DNA from 3 places in the Bradyrhizobium sp. MI1.4 genome. Region 1 is predicted to be linked to each of the others. Evidence: predicted binding sites of a transcription regulator. Region 1 holds the regulator's gene; each other region holds the start of a gene.
The links. The regulator PhoB, encoded in region 1, activates phosphate uptake and scavenging genes when phosphate is short. The targets are predictions, from matches to a motif close to TGTCATNNANCTGTCAT.

Region 1 (4,916 bases):
GAGCAGCAGCGACATCCTCTGCACGTGGTCGAAGAAGCCGGGCTTGAGCATGACGTCGAGCACGGCGTTCGCAGCCGCGATCGCGAGCGGATTGCCCCCGAAGGTCGAGCCGTGCGAGCCCGGCGTCATGCCGGACGCCGCTTCCGCGGTCGCAAGGCAGGCGCCGATCGGGAAGCCGCCGCCGAGCGCCTTGGCCAGCGACATCACGTCGGGTTCGACGCCAAGGCGGCGGTACGCGAACAGATCGCCGGTGCGGCCCATGCCGGTCTGCACCTCGTCGAAGGCGAGCAACAGACCCTTCTCGTCGCAGAGCTGGCGCAACGCCCTCAGGAAGGCGGGCGTTGCCGAACGCACACCGCCCTCGCCCTGGATCGGCTCGATCAGGATGCCGGCGGTCTGCGGACCGATTGCCTTTTTCACGGCATCGAGATCGCCATGCGCAACCTGGTCGAAGCCCTCCATCGGAGGGCCGAAACCTTCGAGATATTTTGCCGATCCCGTTGCGGCCAGCGTCGCCAGCGTGCGGCCATGGAAGGCGCCTTCGAAGGTGATCATGCGATAGCGGTCGGGATGACCCTTTGCGGCGTGATAACGGCGCACGACCTTGATCACGCATTCCAGCGCTTCGGCGCCGGAATTGCAGAAGAACACGAAGTCCGCGAAGCTTTCATTGCACAGGCGCGCGGCGAGCTTTTCGCCGTCCGGGCTCTGGAACAGGTTCGACATGTGCCAGAGCTTGGTGGCCTGCTCCTGCAACGCCGCGACCAGCGCCGGATGGGCATGGCCGAGCGCATTCACCGCCACCCCGGAGGTGAAATCGAGATAGCGCTCGCCATTGGTCGCGATCAGCCAGCAGCCTTCGCCACGCTCGAAACCAAGGTCGGACCTGGCGAAAACGGGGAGCAAATGCGGCGCTGCGCTGTTAGTCATGATGGTCACTTGAATGTTGCGGACGGAGTGAGCGTGCATTGCGCAACGCACCATCGACCGGCCCGGAAAACGAAACGTGCCGCCTCTTGAGGGCGGCACGTGCGACTATCTTAGGCCTGGTGAAACGGGTGTCAATGCCGCCCGGAAAGCCTCGCGAAACGCTGAATCCGTAGTCTTGCGGTGCCGATTTTGCGGGATTTGGCCACGGAACATGTGGAAGCGAGTCGGCGGACTCTTGCGCGGGAGTCACGCCATATTGTAGCGTTTGGATTGTCAGATACGACATCTCGTGCAGTGGTTCTGATCTTTAAGTCCTTATGTACCGGCGTAAACGTTCGGGCGTTCAAGACGCGCCCGGCGAGCCTTAAGGGATTCTGGCGGCACGGGTTTTTGAAGGCTTAGGCATTCGCTGCGAGGCCCCAGGATGGCTGGCGCGCAGCGAGGGAAAGGGTGCAATGACGGTTTTGACCTGGTCCGATGATCGCGTCGAGCAGCTGAAAAAGCTCTGGGAGGCCGGACTTTCGGCCAGCCAGATCGCGGCGGAGCTCGGCAATGTGACCCGCAATGCCGTGATCGGCAAAGTGCACAGGCTCGGCCTTTCGGGCCGCGCCAAGAGCCCATCATCGGCAGCGCCGCGGCCGCGCAAGGCGCGCCCCGCGCAGCACATGATGCGGGTGAGCCGCCCGATCTCGCGCGGCAACACCGCGCTGGCGCAGGCCTTCGAGGTGGAGGCTGAGCCGGATCCGGTCACCTATGACAACGTGGTGCCGATGAGCCAGCGGCTGTCGCTGCTGGAATTGAACGAGGCGACCTGCCACTGGCCGGTCGGCGATCCCTCGAGCCCGGACTTCTTCTTCTGCGGTGGAAGGGCGCTGTCCGGACTGCCCTATTGCGCTCAGCACTCGCGCGTTGCGTACCAGCCGGCGTCGGATCGGCGCCGCGCACCGGTAAAGCCGGGTCCCCGTTAGTCGTCACGCGAAGACAGTTCAACAATTTCAGTGTCGTCCCGGCCTAGTGCGCAATTGCGCACAGGGGGCCGGGACCCATACTCCGAGCACGCAATAATCGTGCGGAAGGGGTCACTCCGAGTCTTCGCCAAACCACGTTCGGTGGTTATGGGCCCGGATCAGCGCTCGCTTCGCTCGCTTGTCCGGGACGACGGCTGAGAATGCAGGGACAGCTCGCCAACAAACAAGCCTGCAACCCTACACCTGCTCTGCCTTGGCAAACCGATCATCCAGCGCGTAGCCGGCGCCGCGGACGGTGCGGATCGGGTCCTGCTCGCGGCCGAGATTGAGCAGCTTGCGCAGGCGGCCGATATGCACGTCGACGGTGCGCTCGTCGATATAGATGTCGCGGCCCCAGACGCTGTCGAGCAGCTGTTCGCGCGAGAACACCCGTCCCGGGTGCTCCAGGAAGAACTCCAGCAGGCGATATTCGGTCGGACCGAGATCGATCGGCCGGCCCGAGCGCGCCACGCGGCGCTTGTCACGGTCGAGCTCGATGTCGCCAAAAGCAAGGACGGTGGCGAGGCGCTCCGGGCTCGCGCGCCGCAGCAGGCCTTTCACGCGCGCCAGCAGCTCCGGCACCGAGAACGGCTTGACGATGTAATCGTCGGCGCCGGTCGCAAGACCCCGCACCCGCTCGCTCTCCTCGCCGCGCGCGGTGAGCATGATGATCGGGAGCTGCTTGGTCTCGGGACGGGTGCGAAGCCGCCGACACAATTCGATGCCTGACAGGCCCGGCAGCATCCAGTCGAGCACGATCAGATCGGGGATGTGCTCCTTGAGGCGGGTGTCGGCGTCGTCGCCGCGCATCACCGTCTCGACGTCATAGCCGTCGCCTTCGAGGTTGTAGCGGAGAAGCTCGGTCAGGGCTTCCTCGTCCTCAACCACCATAATGCGTGCGCCCATCGGGTCGTCGCTCCTTAAATCTTCAGGTGTTCGGTACCGTGTTGGCAAAGGTCGTCATGTCGCCCTTCGGCCGCTTGTCGGTGATCGCCTGGCCCTCGATCATGTAGAACACGGTCTCGGCGATATTGGTGGCGTGGTCGCCGATCCGCTCGATGTTCTTGGCGCAGAACATCAAATGGATGCAGAACGAGATATTGCGCGGATCCTCCATCATGTAGGTGAGGAGTTCGCGGAACAGCGAGGTGCAGATGGCGTCGACTTCCTCGTCGCCCTTCCACACCGCCATCGCCGCCGGCAAATCATGCGCGGCATAGGCGTCCAGCACCGACTTGACCTGCTGCTGCACGAGGTCGGTCATGTGCTCGAGGCCGCGGAACAGCTTGAGCGGATGGAAGTCCGTCTCCAGCGCCGCAACCCGCTTGCCCATGTTCTTGGCGAGGTCGCCGATGCGCTCGAGATCGGTCGCGACGCGCATGGCGCCGACGATCTCGCGCAGATCGACCGCCATCGGCTGGCGGCGGGCGATGGTGAGCACCGCACGCTCCTCGATGCGCTTCTGCAGCGCGTCGAGCTCGGTGTCGATGGCGACGACGCGCTGGCCGAGCGGGACGTCGCGGCGGATCAGCGCGTCGACGGACTCGACGATCATGCGCTCGGCGATGCCGCCCATCTCGGCGACCAGGCGAGTGAGTTCCTGGAGGTCGGTGTCGAAGGCCTTTGCGGTATGTTCAGAACCCATGTCGCGTCTCCTAGCCGAACCGGCCGGTGATGTAATCCTGCGTGCGCCGATCGGACGGCGACGTGAAGATCTTGCTGGTGTCGTCGAACTCTATCAGCTCGCCGAGATACATGAAGGCGGTCTTGTCGGAGACGCGCGCCGCCTGCTGCATGTTGTGGGTGACGATCGCAATCGTGTAATCCTCGGACAGCTCCTGGATCAGCTCCTCGACCTTGGCGGTCGAGATCGGGTCGAGCGCCGAACAGGGTTCGTCGAACAGAATCACCTCGGGCCTCACCGCGACGGTGCGGGCGATGCAGAGGCGCTGCTGCTGGCCGCCGGAGAGCGACAGGCCGGAGGCGTTGAGCTTGTCCTTGACCTCGTTCCACAGCGCGCCGCCGCGCAGCGCCTTCTCGACGCGGCCGTCCATCTCGGACTTCGAGATCTTCTCATAGAGACGGATGCCGAACGCGATGTTCTCGTAGATCGTCATCGGGAACGGCGTCGGCTTCTGGAACACCATGCCGACGCGGGCGCGCAGCAAATTGAGGTCCAGCCTGGGGTCGAGAATGTTGGTCTGATCGAGCATGAGCTGACCGGTGGCGCGCTGGCCGGGATAGAGGTCGTACATCCGGTTGAAGATGCGCAGCAGGGTCGACTTGCCGCAGCCCGACGGACCGATGAACGCCGTAACGCGGTTGGCGCCGAGCGTCAGGTTGATGTTCTTCAGCGCATGGTGCTCGCCGTAATAGAAGTTCAGGTTACGCACGGTCACCTTGGGAGGCGCCTCGGGCAGCACCGCCGCATGCGGCAGTCCACCGGACGCGCTCATCGACACGGAAAGATCACTCATTTTGCGGTCCTCTCGGCGCCAAGGATGCGCGCGAAAATATTAAGGGCAAGAACGGTCAGGGTGATGAGCAGCGCCCCGCTCCAGGCCAACTGCTTCCAATAGGCATAGGGGCTCTGCACGAAGTTGTTGATGGTCACAGGCAGGTTCGCCATCGTCTTGTTCAGGCCGAGGCTGAAGAACTGGTTCGATAGCGCGGTGAACAGCAGCGGCGCGGTTTCACCGGCGACGCGAGCGGTCGCGAGCAGCACGCCGGTGATGAGACCCGATCGGGCAGCCCGATAAGCGATCCGCTTGATCACCAGCGAACGCGGCAGGCCGAGCGCCGAGGCCGCCTCGCGCAACGCGTTCGGCACCAGCAGCAGCATGTCCTCGGTCGTGCGCAGCACCACCGGGATCACGATGACCGCGAGGGCGAGCGAGCCTGCGATCGCCGAGAAGCCGCGCATCGGCACCACCACGGCGCCGTAGATGAACAGGCCGATGATGATCGAGGGCGCCGAGA
Region 2 (4,916 bases), on a different contig from region 1:
CGCCTGCGGTTGAGGATCGTCTCGGCGCTGCGGTTGGCGAGCAGGTAGCGGCCGTCCTTGACCTGCTCGACGATCAGGGCCACCGGGATGTTGTCGACCACGAGCTCGAGGAACTTCTTCGTGCTCTCCAGCTCCTTCGACAGCGAGCGGCGATCGGTGATGTCCTCGAACACGAGCATCAGGAATTCGGGTTTGTTGCTCTCGTTGCGGACAACGATCCGGATCGAGGCAACCATGCGTCGCTCACCGGCGCGGTCGACCTCGAATTCGTTGCGAAACTGGCCGTCCGGCGAATCGAGTGCCGTGCGGTCGGTCGCCTCGATGCTGTCCGCCGAGATCGGCGCAAACAGCTCGCGCGCGTTCTTGCCGACGACATGGTCGCGCGAGAAGCCCCAGAACCGCTCATAGGCGCTGTTGGCGAAGATGTAGCGACCATCCTCGATGTTCTTTGCGGCCACGCAGGCCGGCACGTTGTCCAGCACCGTTTCCAGGAACTGCTTGGTGGAGGCGAGCTGCCGCGACAGCCTGCGCTGCTCGCTGACGTCCAGATGCGTCGTCACCGAGCCGCCGTTGGGCAGCACGAAATATTTCACCAGGATGGCCCGCCCGTCCGGCAGTTCGGTGATCAAGCCGTTGGTGCTTGCCGCCTTCTCGTAGAACTCGTCGTTGGAGGCGGCGCCGAGCACCCCGCGCTTGCGTCGCAGCTCAAGGAGTTCGTAGCCGTTCATGTTGGCCCAGAGATCCGACCGCGCCAGGCCGTAAATCTCGATATAGCGGTCGTTGCAGAAGATGACGCGCCGCTGCGCATCCGTCATCACCACGCCCTGGTTGAGATTGTTCATGGCGGAGGAGACGAAGGCATTGCGCCGCAGCTGCAGACGCCTGGTCCGGCGCAGCGAGGAATGGATCCACAGCGCGATCGCGGCGAAGAACGAACAGATCACAATTCCCGCGATCAGGGCTTCCCAGATCACGTTGGGATCAAGCTCGCCGAGATAGCTCGGAGGGGTGAAGCTGTCTGAGAGGGCAAAGGCGCGCGCAGGCGCGACCGCTGCGGCCAGGCACACGACGGCCTGCACCGCAATCGGAAGCGCGCTGCCCGCGTGCCAGTTCTTCTCAGCCATCAGCCACCCGCGATTTCAACGTCGGATTGTCTGGCCTCGCGAGTTTGGATCGGGTAAACGCCTGTACGCGCAACGGAACAATGTGGCATCAAATACGGCAATTGCCCTGACATGATAAATGCTTCCTTAACGGAAAAAGCCCCCGCGCCGCCCTCCCCAGGCGTGGGGCCATCGTCGCTTCGAGCGGACGTCCTGCACGACCATGGATAGGGTGGACTGCGTCGTCATCGGAGCCGGCGTGATCGGGCTCGCGGTGGCTCGAAAGCTGGCGCAAGCCGGGCGCGAGGTGATCGTGCTCGAGCAAGCCGAGGCCATCGGCACCATCACCTCCTCGCGCAACAGCGAGGTGATCCATGCCGGCATCTACTACCGCGCCGGAAGCTGGATGGCGCGCATGTGCGTCGACGGCAAGCACGCGCTCTATCGTTACTGTTCCGAGCGCGGCATCCCGCACAGGAATTGCGGCAAGCTGATCGTCGCGACCAATCCGAAAGAGACCGAGAAGCTGCAATCGATCAAGGCGCATGCCGAGGCCAACGGCGTGCTCGACATGCAGTTGCTCACGGGTGATGCGGCACGTGCGCTGGAGCCGGCGCTCGCCTGTGACGCCGCGCTGCTGTCGCCGTCGACCGGCATCATCGACAGCCACGCCTACATGCTCTCGCTGCGCGGCGAAGCCGAGGACGCGGGCGCGGCCTTCGCGTTTCACACCCCGCTGATCCGTGCCAAGGCGACCGCCGGCGTCATCGAGATCGAGGCGGGCGGCGAAGCGCCGATGACGCTGCAATGCAGCCTCCTCGTCAACGCCGCCGGGCTCTCGGCGACCACCGTGGCGCGCAACATCGAGGGCATGCCGCTGGAACGGATCCCGACGGCCTACCTCGCCAAGGGAAACTACTTCAGCTGCAATGCTAGGGCGCCGTTCTCGCGCCTGATCTATCCGGTGCCCGAGCCCGGTGGCCTAGGGGTGCATCTGACGCTGGACATGGCCGGGCAGGCCCGTTTCGGCCCTGACGTCGAGTGGATCGAGACGATCGACTATGAGGTCGACCCGTCACGCGCCGAGCGCTTCTACCCGGCGATCCGCAAATACTGGCCGACGTTGCCTGACGGTGCTCTCATGCCGAGCTATTCGGGCATCCGCCCGAAGATCGTGCCGCCGGCGGTGGCCACGCAGGATTTCTTGATGCAGGGCCCGCGCGATCACGGCGTCGAAGGCCTGATCAATCTGTTCGGCATCGAGTCGCCCGGATTGACGTCATCGCTCGCGATCGCGGATCACGTCGCCGAGCTCGCAAACATCTAGTGGTTTAAAGCGAATTGGATTCCGGTTGCGCGTAAAGAACTGCGTCCAGACAAGACGCTGGAGCCGCGCAAATCCTTGCACGCTGCGCGCCTTGCGGCAGGGATGAGCGCAAAGGCTCCCATCCCTGCCTGAAAGGGTGCGATCAACTCTACGCTGTTACGGGGTTACTAGTGGAGCGTGTCGCCGTGCCTGAGACGCTCGATCTGGTCCTTGACCATCAACTTCCGGCGCTTCAACTCAACAATTTGCAGGTCGTCTGTTGAAAGGTGCACGAGAGCTTCGTGCAATTCGTTTTCGAGAGTTTTGTGCTTCCGTTCCAATTCAACCAGATGTGCCTGAATTGTCATTCGAAACCTCCTCGGTAGGGGTGAACCTTGGATTCGACCGGACGAGGAAGTGTACATCACCGATTTGTTCTGTCGATGGATATCAGTCGTCGCGCTGTCATTTTTAGAAATTCATATGTAACGAAGCGTGAGTAAGGGAACCACGCGGGAAAAATCCGTGATATCAATGCGCTTGCGCAACGCCGGAGCGACCGCAGAAATATCTCGCGGGAGATCGGCTCGCGACAGCCCGAGATCGCTTGCGATCACGGCGCGCAAGGACGATAGTTTCCACAGGGCATCCACAGCCTTAATCTCACGCCTATCGGTTTTTCGGCCACCGCAGACATGACCAATGAAGATGCGCGCGAACTCGAATCCGAGCTCGCCCGGTTGCACCAGGAACACCGAGATCTCGATGTGGCGATCGATGCACTGCATCAATCGCCCGCCCCCGACCTGTTGCGGTTACAGCGGTTGAAGAAACGCAAGCTGTTGTTGCGTGACCGTATCGCGTTCATCGAAGACCAGATCACGCCCGACATCATCGCCTGATCCACGGGTAGAACTTTACGGCGGCCCCGCCGCACGTAAATCCGCTTGACTCGAAAGGAACAAAATAAGAACATTTGAGCACCCAACACCCCCGGGGAAACCGTCTAAGGAAAATGCAGATGTCGGCAACCGCCCTTCTCGACAACAGCCATTATGAACAAGCCTGCGATCAGGCGATCGCGATGTGCGACGGCAATCTGCGCAGCACCATCAAGGCGCTGATCATGGCCAATGAATATCTGGAGGCCGAGCTGGAAGAATTGCAGGCGGCGGTTTCCGCAGGCTGCATTCCGGAGACCTCGCGCAGCAAGATGCGGAGCAAGAGCAGCGCCGCCTGACTGTCAGCTATCGGAGCCGACCATGTCCGATGTCACCTATTACGTTGCATTACCTTTCCTGACCGACGAGGACGGATCGCCGGTCGCGGGTGCGGCCGAGGAATGCCAGAGCGCGGCGGCCGCGCTACGGCGCGCCGAGATTATGTCGCACGGCGCCGGCCACACCGGCGCGGTCGCGTTCAGCCGCAGCGGCGATCCCATGACCGGCGAATTCGGGGACGCAAAACTGCTCCGCAGCTTCGGCGACGTACCGAAAGACCTCGGCACGCTTTAACTAGCTGCTGACGAGCCTGATGTGCGGCTCGTGCCGCCGGTGCGCCTTGCGCACATACATCGCGGCATCGGCCTCCTCCAGGGCGCGCGTGGCGTCGGATTGCACTCCGAGCAGGGCGACGCCGGCGGAAGCGCCCGCGCTCACGTGCTGGCCGCGAAAGACAAAGGACAATTCGTCGATGGCCTGCTCGAAAGCCGCGGCCTTCGCCTTGGCGTCGGTCTCGCTGAGATTCCAGAGCAGCAGCGCGAACTCGTCGCCGCCGAGCCGGCCGACCACGTCCGAAGCGCGGATCTGCCGCGTCAGCGTGGTGGCAATCGCCTTCAGGACCTCGTCGCCGGCCGCATGGCCGAAGGAATCGTTGATCGGCTTCAACCGATCGACGTCGAGCACGATCAGCGCCCCGCTGGCGCGGTAGCGCTTCATGTAGGCGACGGCGCGGGCGAGCTCGCGTTCGAAGCCGCGCCGGTTCGGAATTTCGAGCAGGAAATCGGTGTCGGCAGCCGCCTCGAGCTCCGCGACCCGCCGCAGCGCCCCCCTGAGCTTGCTCCGGAGCTCGCGGATGGTCGCGTTGATGGCCGGCTCGATGGCCGCTTTGGCCCCGTCATCGGCAGACGCTGCCCGCTGCGACGGCCTGGTCGGACGCCGCGCCGGACCCTTGATCCGACGCTTGGCCGGACGCTTGAGAGCAACTTTGGAGCGGCCGGCACTGGCCTTCGGGCCCTTTTTGGCCTTCGCAGCGCTTGCCCTTTTTGGTTTCTTCATGGGCATCCTGCTCAATGAAGGCTTGCGGGGATTCACCAAGACAGGATAGTTCATTCCCTTCTCCTTGCCACCGCCTTGCGAGCCACCGGCCGGAACCTTTAGTCTGGCCTATCTTTCTGTTTTTCGAGAACAATTCACGTCATGACAGCGCCGATCGCCATCATCATGGGAAGCCAGTCGGACTGGGACACGATGCGGCATGCCGCCGACACGCTCGCAGGGCTCGGCGTT
Region 3 (4,916 bases), on a different contig from region 1:
CGGTCGCATCGATCGTCGCCGTCGTCGTGGCGACGCCGGCGGTCTTGGCAAAGAACTTCCTGATCGAGATCGCATTGGTGGTGTCGTCGGAGCCCTGGTCGATCACCTTCAGCACGTCCTCGGGCCCGAGGATCGCGGCCGTCACCTGCACGCCGCCGGTGCCCCAGCCATAGGGCATCGGCATTTCACGGCTGGCGAACGGCACCTGATAGCCGGGGATCGCGATCGCCTTGAGGATCGCGCGGCGGATCATCCGCTTGGTCTGTTCGTCGAGATAAGCGAAATTGTAGGCGGGCGCGTTCATTCCGCGGCCTCCTTCATGGCATCGGGCGCATTGGCCTCAGTGAATTCCTTCCGCAGCTTGCGCAACAGGCCGAGCTCAGACTGGAAGTCGACATAATGCGGTAGCTTCAGATGCTCGACGAAGCCGGTAGCCTGGACGTTGTCCGAATGCGACATCACGAATTCTTCGTCTTGCGCGGGGGCGAGTGCCTCTTCGCCGAGCTCGCGCGCACGCAACGCGCGGTCGACCAGCGCCATCGACATCGTCTTGCGCTCGCTCTGGCCGAAGGCGAGGCCATAGCCGCGGGTGAAGCACGGCGCCTCCGTCGCGGAGCCCTTGAACTGATTGACCATCTGACACTCGGTGAGCTCGATCGAGCCGAGCGGCACGGCGAAGCCGACGTCTTCCGCGGAGAATTCAACCTCGACCTCACCGAAGCGAATCTCGCCAGCGAAGGGATGGTTGCGGCCGTAGCCGCGCTGGGTGGAATAGCCCATCGCCAGCAGAAAACCTTCGTCGCCACGCGCGAGATTTTGCAGGCGCAGGTCACGATCGGCGGGAAAATTGAGCGGCTCGCGGGTGAGATCGCCGACGCTGGCGCCTTCCTCGGCCTTAGGCGAGGATTCGATCAGCCCGTCGCGGCCGAGGATGTCGGTCACCCGCGGGGTCGGCGCAGACGATGCTTCGGCCGTCGCCGGCGCTTCCGGCACAAAGCCCTCGGCGAGCGAGGGATCGAGCAGGCGGTGGGTATAGTCGAAGGTCGGGCCGAGGATCTGGCCGCCGGGAATGTCCTTGAAGGTCGAGGACACCCGCCGCCGTACCCGCATCGCGCCGGTCTCGACCGGCTCGCTGGCGCCGAAGCGGGGCAGCGTCGCGCGGAAGGCGCGGACCAGGAAGATCGCCTCGATCAGATCGCCGCGCGCCTGCTTGATGGCGAGCGCCGCGAGCTCGCGATCATAGAGCGAGCCTTCGCTCATGACGCGGTCCACGGCGAGACCAAGCTGCTCGGAGATCTGGTCGAGCGAGATTTCCGGAACGCTTTGGTCGCCACGCCGCGCACTGGCGAGCAGGCGATGGGCGTTCTCGATGGCGCGTTCGCCGCCTTTGACTGCGACATACATGCTTAGCTTCCCTTGCTCACGACACGCGTGGTGCGCGGAATCGCAACCACGGCATCATTTGCGACCAGCACCACATCGATGCCGCGCGGAAACAGCGTTTCGTTGACGCGCAGGCGCTCGAACAGGTCGAACGGCTTAATCGAAGCCTGGAGCGTCGCGACACCGTCAATGCCGGGGCCGCGCAGCTCGAAGCTCCGCCCTCCGTCCAGACTCTCGACCTGCAGGATCAACGTGGTCGACCGATCCGGATATTCGCTGGTGCCGAGCGCGAAGCGCTCCAGCGAAGGCAGCGCCCCGCCGTCGCTGATCAGCGCGAAGCTGGCGATGGAAGAATCCTGCACCACCGGCGCACCAGTATGGAATTTCAGCCATTTCACGACGTCGGAAGTCTCATGCATGCGCGCATCGAGCCAGAGCGGCGTGTCGTGATCGAACAGCGTCAACGCGATCGCGGCCGTGCCGCGCATCATCACATGAGGCGCTCCTGATGTCGGCACGATGCGCTGGACCGACCCCGGCCGGGCCATCGCGTCCATGACCGAACGAAAGGTCGATTGCGCCGACAGCACCTTGTCGGCGAACCCGGGGGGCAGTTCCGCAATCGTGGTCATGATCTCACCCCTCACCGCGCACCATGGTATAGAAATCAACCTTCGTCGCGGCGGTCTGGGCCGCCACCTGCTTGCGCCTGACCATAAGCTGCTCACGCAACGGCGCGATAATGTCCCGCTCCACCGCGCCGGCGAAATCGCGGGACTGCACCAGGGCATCGCACAGCGCGATCAGCCGCGCCTTCTCGCCGTCGCGACCGAGCGTGTAGCCGAAACCGACCTCGCCGCTCGCAAGCCGCACCGCGGCGCGCGACACCGTGGCTTCACCGAGGTTGAACGGCGCACCGTCACCGCCGACCCGGCCGCGCAGCATGACGAGGCCGTTTTCCGGCGCGCGCAGATCCTGATGCGCCGGCAAAACGAGAGCGTCGAGGCGAGCGGCGATCTCGCCCGCCTCCGCGTGCGCCAGCACGGCCATTGCGGCCTTGCGCTGGGCTTGCTGATTATTGTGCTGGGTCACCGCATCCACCGACTTCTCTGCAGAACTTGCCGAATCCAAGTTGTCTATGATACTAGACAACTTGATACGGGAGCGCCATGACTGTTTCGTGACAAAGGCGTGATTTCTGGAGTAGCTTCCCGGCCACATGAGCATGCAGGACACAGCCTCCTCCGGCGTCGCGTTGTGGCGTCTCGTTGCCGACGGCATCGAGCGCGGCATCGCCGACGGCCGCTTTGCGGCGGGCGACAAGCTGCCGGGCGAGGTGGAGATCGCCGAAACCTATCGCGTCAACCGCCACACCGTGCGACGCGCGCTGGCCGCGCTTGCCGAGCGCGGCATCGTGCGGGCAGAACGCGGCAGCGGAACCTATGTCGAGGCGCAGAAGCTCGCTTATCCACTGCGCTCGCGGACCCGTTTCTCCGAGATCGTCGGCGCGGACGGCCGCGAACCGCATGGCCGGCTGATCGAGGCGTCCGCTGACGTTGCGACCCGCGAACTCGCGCGGGAGCTTGGCCTCAAGACCGGCGCACCGCTGGTCCGGATCGAGGCGATGCGCCTCGCCGACCGCACGCCGATCTGTGTCTCCACGACGTGGCTGTCGGCGCAGCTATTCCCGGCTGCGGGCGACGTCTTTGCCGCGACCCGCTCGATGACGAAATTGCTCGAGCATTACGGCGTCCGGGACTATCGCCGCGGCGCGACCCGGATCACCGCCGGTATCGTCGACGCAACCGACGCCGCACGGCTCGATCTGGCGCTGGGACGGCCGATCCTGGTGGTCGACGCCACCGATCACGATCTCGACGGCAAGCCGCTGGTGACCAAGCATTCGCGCTTTGCCGCGGAGCGGGTGGAATTTCTGGTGGAGAACGGGTGAACTGGCTGCCCTCTGCCCCTCTCCCCTTGCGGGAGAGGTGGCTCGCCGCGCTAGCGGCGAGACGGGTGAGGGGTTGCCTCCGCGCACTGATCTGAATTGAGGATGCAGACCCCTCATCCGGCGCTTCGCGCCACCTTCTCCCACAAGGGGAGAAGGAAGAAGGTTACGCCACCGCCCGCCGCCCGATAATCGCAAAACGCAATTTGCCCGAAACGAAATCGATCGCAGCGACTGCGACCAGGATCATCAGGATCAGGAACGACACCTTCTGCCATTCCAGCACGCGGATCTGCTCGGCGAGTTGGAGGCCGATGCCGCCGGCGCCGACGATGCCGATGATGGTGGCCGAGCGCGTGTTCGACTCGATGAAATAGAGCACCTGCCCCGCAATCACGGGCAAAACCTGCGGCAGCAGGCCGAAGCGAATCTCGTGCAGCGCGCTGCCGCCGGAGGCGCGGATGCCCTCGACCTGCTTCTGGTCGGCGCCCTCGATCGCCTCCGAGAACAGTTTTCCGAAGGCGCCGAAATCCGACACGGCGATGGCGAGCACGCCGGCAAACGGGCCGAGCCCGACCACGTTGATCCACACCAGCGCCCAGATCAACGTGTCGACGCCGCGAATCAAATCCAGGAAACGTCGGACCGGAAAGCGCAGCAGCTTTGATGGCACGACATTACGCGCCGCAAGAAGACTGACCGGCAGTGCGAACAGCGCGGCGAGCGTTGTGCCGAGCAGCGCGATCGACAGCGTCTCGCCCAGCGCCTTCAGATAGACCGGCAGCGACGAGCCGGGATCCGGCGGGATCATCATCAGGCTGATCCAGCCGAGCTGGTTGAGGCCCGCGACGAACCGCGACGGCGAGAAGTCGAGATCGACGAGGCCGTAAATCAGGATCGCGAGCGCCGCGACGCTCATCGCCGGCATGGCGAGCCGCGCCGAGGCCGGCCGGTCGAACACGTCAGGATAGCGCGCGCGAAGCGCCGCAGTGTCGGTCTCCTGCGGTCCCGTCACGTCCGCGCCTCCTTGCCGAACAGACGGCCGCGCAGCCATCCGGTGCTGATGTCGATGATGAAGACCGTGACGATGATGGTGAGCAGGATGGCGCTGACGTCGGAGTAATAGAACTTGCGGATGGCGACGACGAGCTCCTGGCCGATGCCGCCGGCACCGACGAAGCCCATCACGGAGGCCTCGCGGACGTTGATCTCGAACCGCAGCAGCGCGTAGCTGGCATAGCCTGCCGTGACCTGCGGCAGGATGGCGAAGCGCATGCAGGAGAGCCAGCTTGCGCCGGTCGAGCGGACGCCTTCGACCGGCTTCATGTCGGCATTCTCGACGATCTCCGAGAACAGCTTGCCGAGCGCGCCGGTGGAGTGGATCGCGATCGCAAGCACGCCGGCCATCGGACCGAGCCCGAAGGCGATCACGAAGATCAGCGCAAACACGATGCCAGGCACCGTGCGCGCGAATTCGAGCAGGCGCCGCACCATGAAACGCAGCCAGGGCGCGGGCGAGGTGTTTTCAGCGGCGAAGAAGTTCAGGCAGAACGCAAGAGTCGCGCCGATCAGCGTGCCGACATAG

Region 2: AC0L23_RS22965 (YdcH family protein) is a predicted target of PhoB. The motif match lies at 2,862-2,878, and genes of this name have one in related genera.
Region 3: phnF (phosphonate metabolism transcriptional regulator PhnF) is a predicted target of PhoB. The motif match lies at 2,553-2,569, and genes of this name have one in related genera.

What each region holds. Positions count from the first base shown of each region.
Region 1 covers NZ_JBVVPP010000051.1:11,087-16,002, reverse strand. Annotated here, with positions in the region: gene AC0L23_RS32765 (aspartate aminotransferase family protein) at 1-930, opposite strand, end outside; gene AC0L23_RS32760 (GcrA family cell cycle regulator) at 1,386-1,898, shown strand; gene phoB (phosphate regulon transcriptional regulator PhoB) at 2,136-2,843, opposite strand; gene phoU (phosphate signaling complex protein PhoU) at 2,866-3,582, opposite strand; gene pstB (phosphate ABC transporter ATP-binding protein PstB) at 3,593-4,414, opposite strand; gene pstA (phosphate ABC transporter permease PstA) at 4,411-4,916, opposite strand, start outside.
Region 2 covers NZ_JBVVPP010000022.1:34,999-39,914, forward strand. Annotated here, with positions in the region: gene AC0L23_RS22955 (sensor domain-containing protein) at 1-1,124, opposite strand, end outside; gene AC0L23_RS22960 (NAD(P)/FAD-dependent oxidoreductase) at 1,327-2,430, shown strand; gene AC0L23_RS22965 (YdcH family protein) at 2,598-2,777, opposite strand; gene AC0L23_RS22970 (YdcH family protein) at 3,105-3,311, shown strand; gene AC0L23_RS22975 (hypothetical protein) at 3,431-3,649, shown strand; gene AC0L23_RS22980 (hypothetical protein) at 3,672-3,923, shown strand; gene AC0L23_RS22985 (GGDEF domain-containing protein) at 3,924-4,685, opposite strand; gene purE (5-(carboxyamino)imidazole ribonucleotide mutase) at 4,827-4,916, shown strand, end outside.
Region 3 covers NZ_JBVVPP010000006.1:231,677-236,592, forward strand. Annotated here, with positions in the region: gene AC0L23_RS09890 (alpha-D-ribose 1-methylphosphonate 5-phosphate C-P-lyase PhnJ) at 1-304, opposite strand, end outside; gene AC0L23_RS09895 (carbon-phosphorus lyase complex subunit) at 301-1,404, opposite strand; gene phnH (phosphonate C-P lyase system protein PhnH) at 1,407-2,015, opposite strand; gene phnG (phosphonate C-P lyase system protein PhnG) at 2,020-2,484, opposite strand; gene phnF (phosphonate metabolism transcriptional regulator PhnF) at 2,603-3,334, shown strand; gene phnE (phosphonate ABC transporter, permease protein PhnE) at 3,498-4,385, opposite strand; gene phnE (phosphonate ABC transporter, permease protein PhnE) at 4,343-4,916, opposite strand, start outside.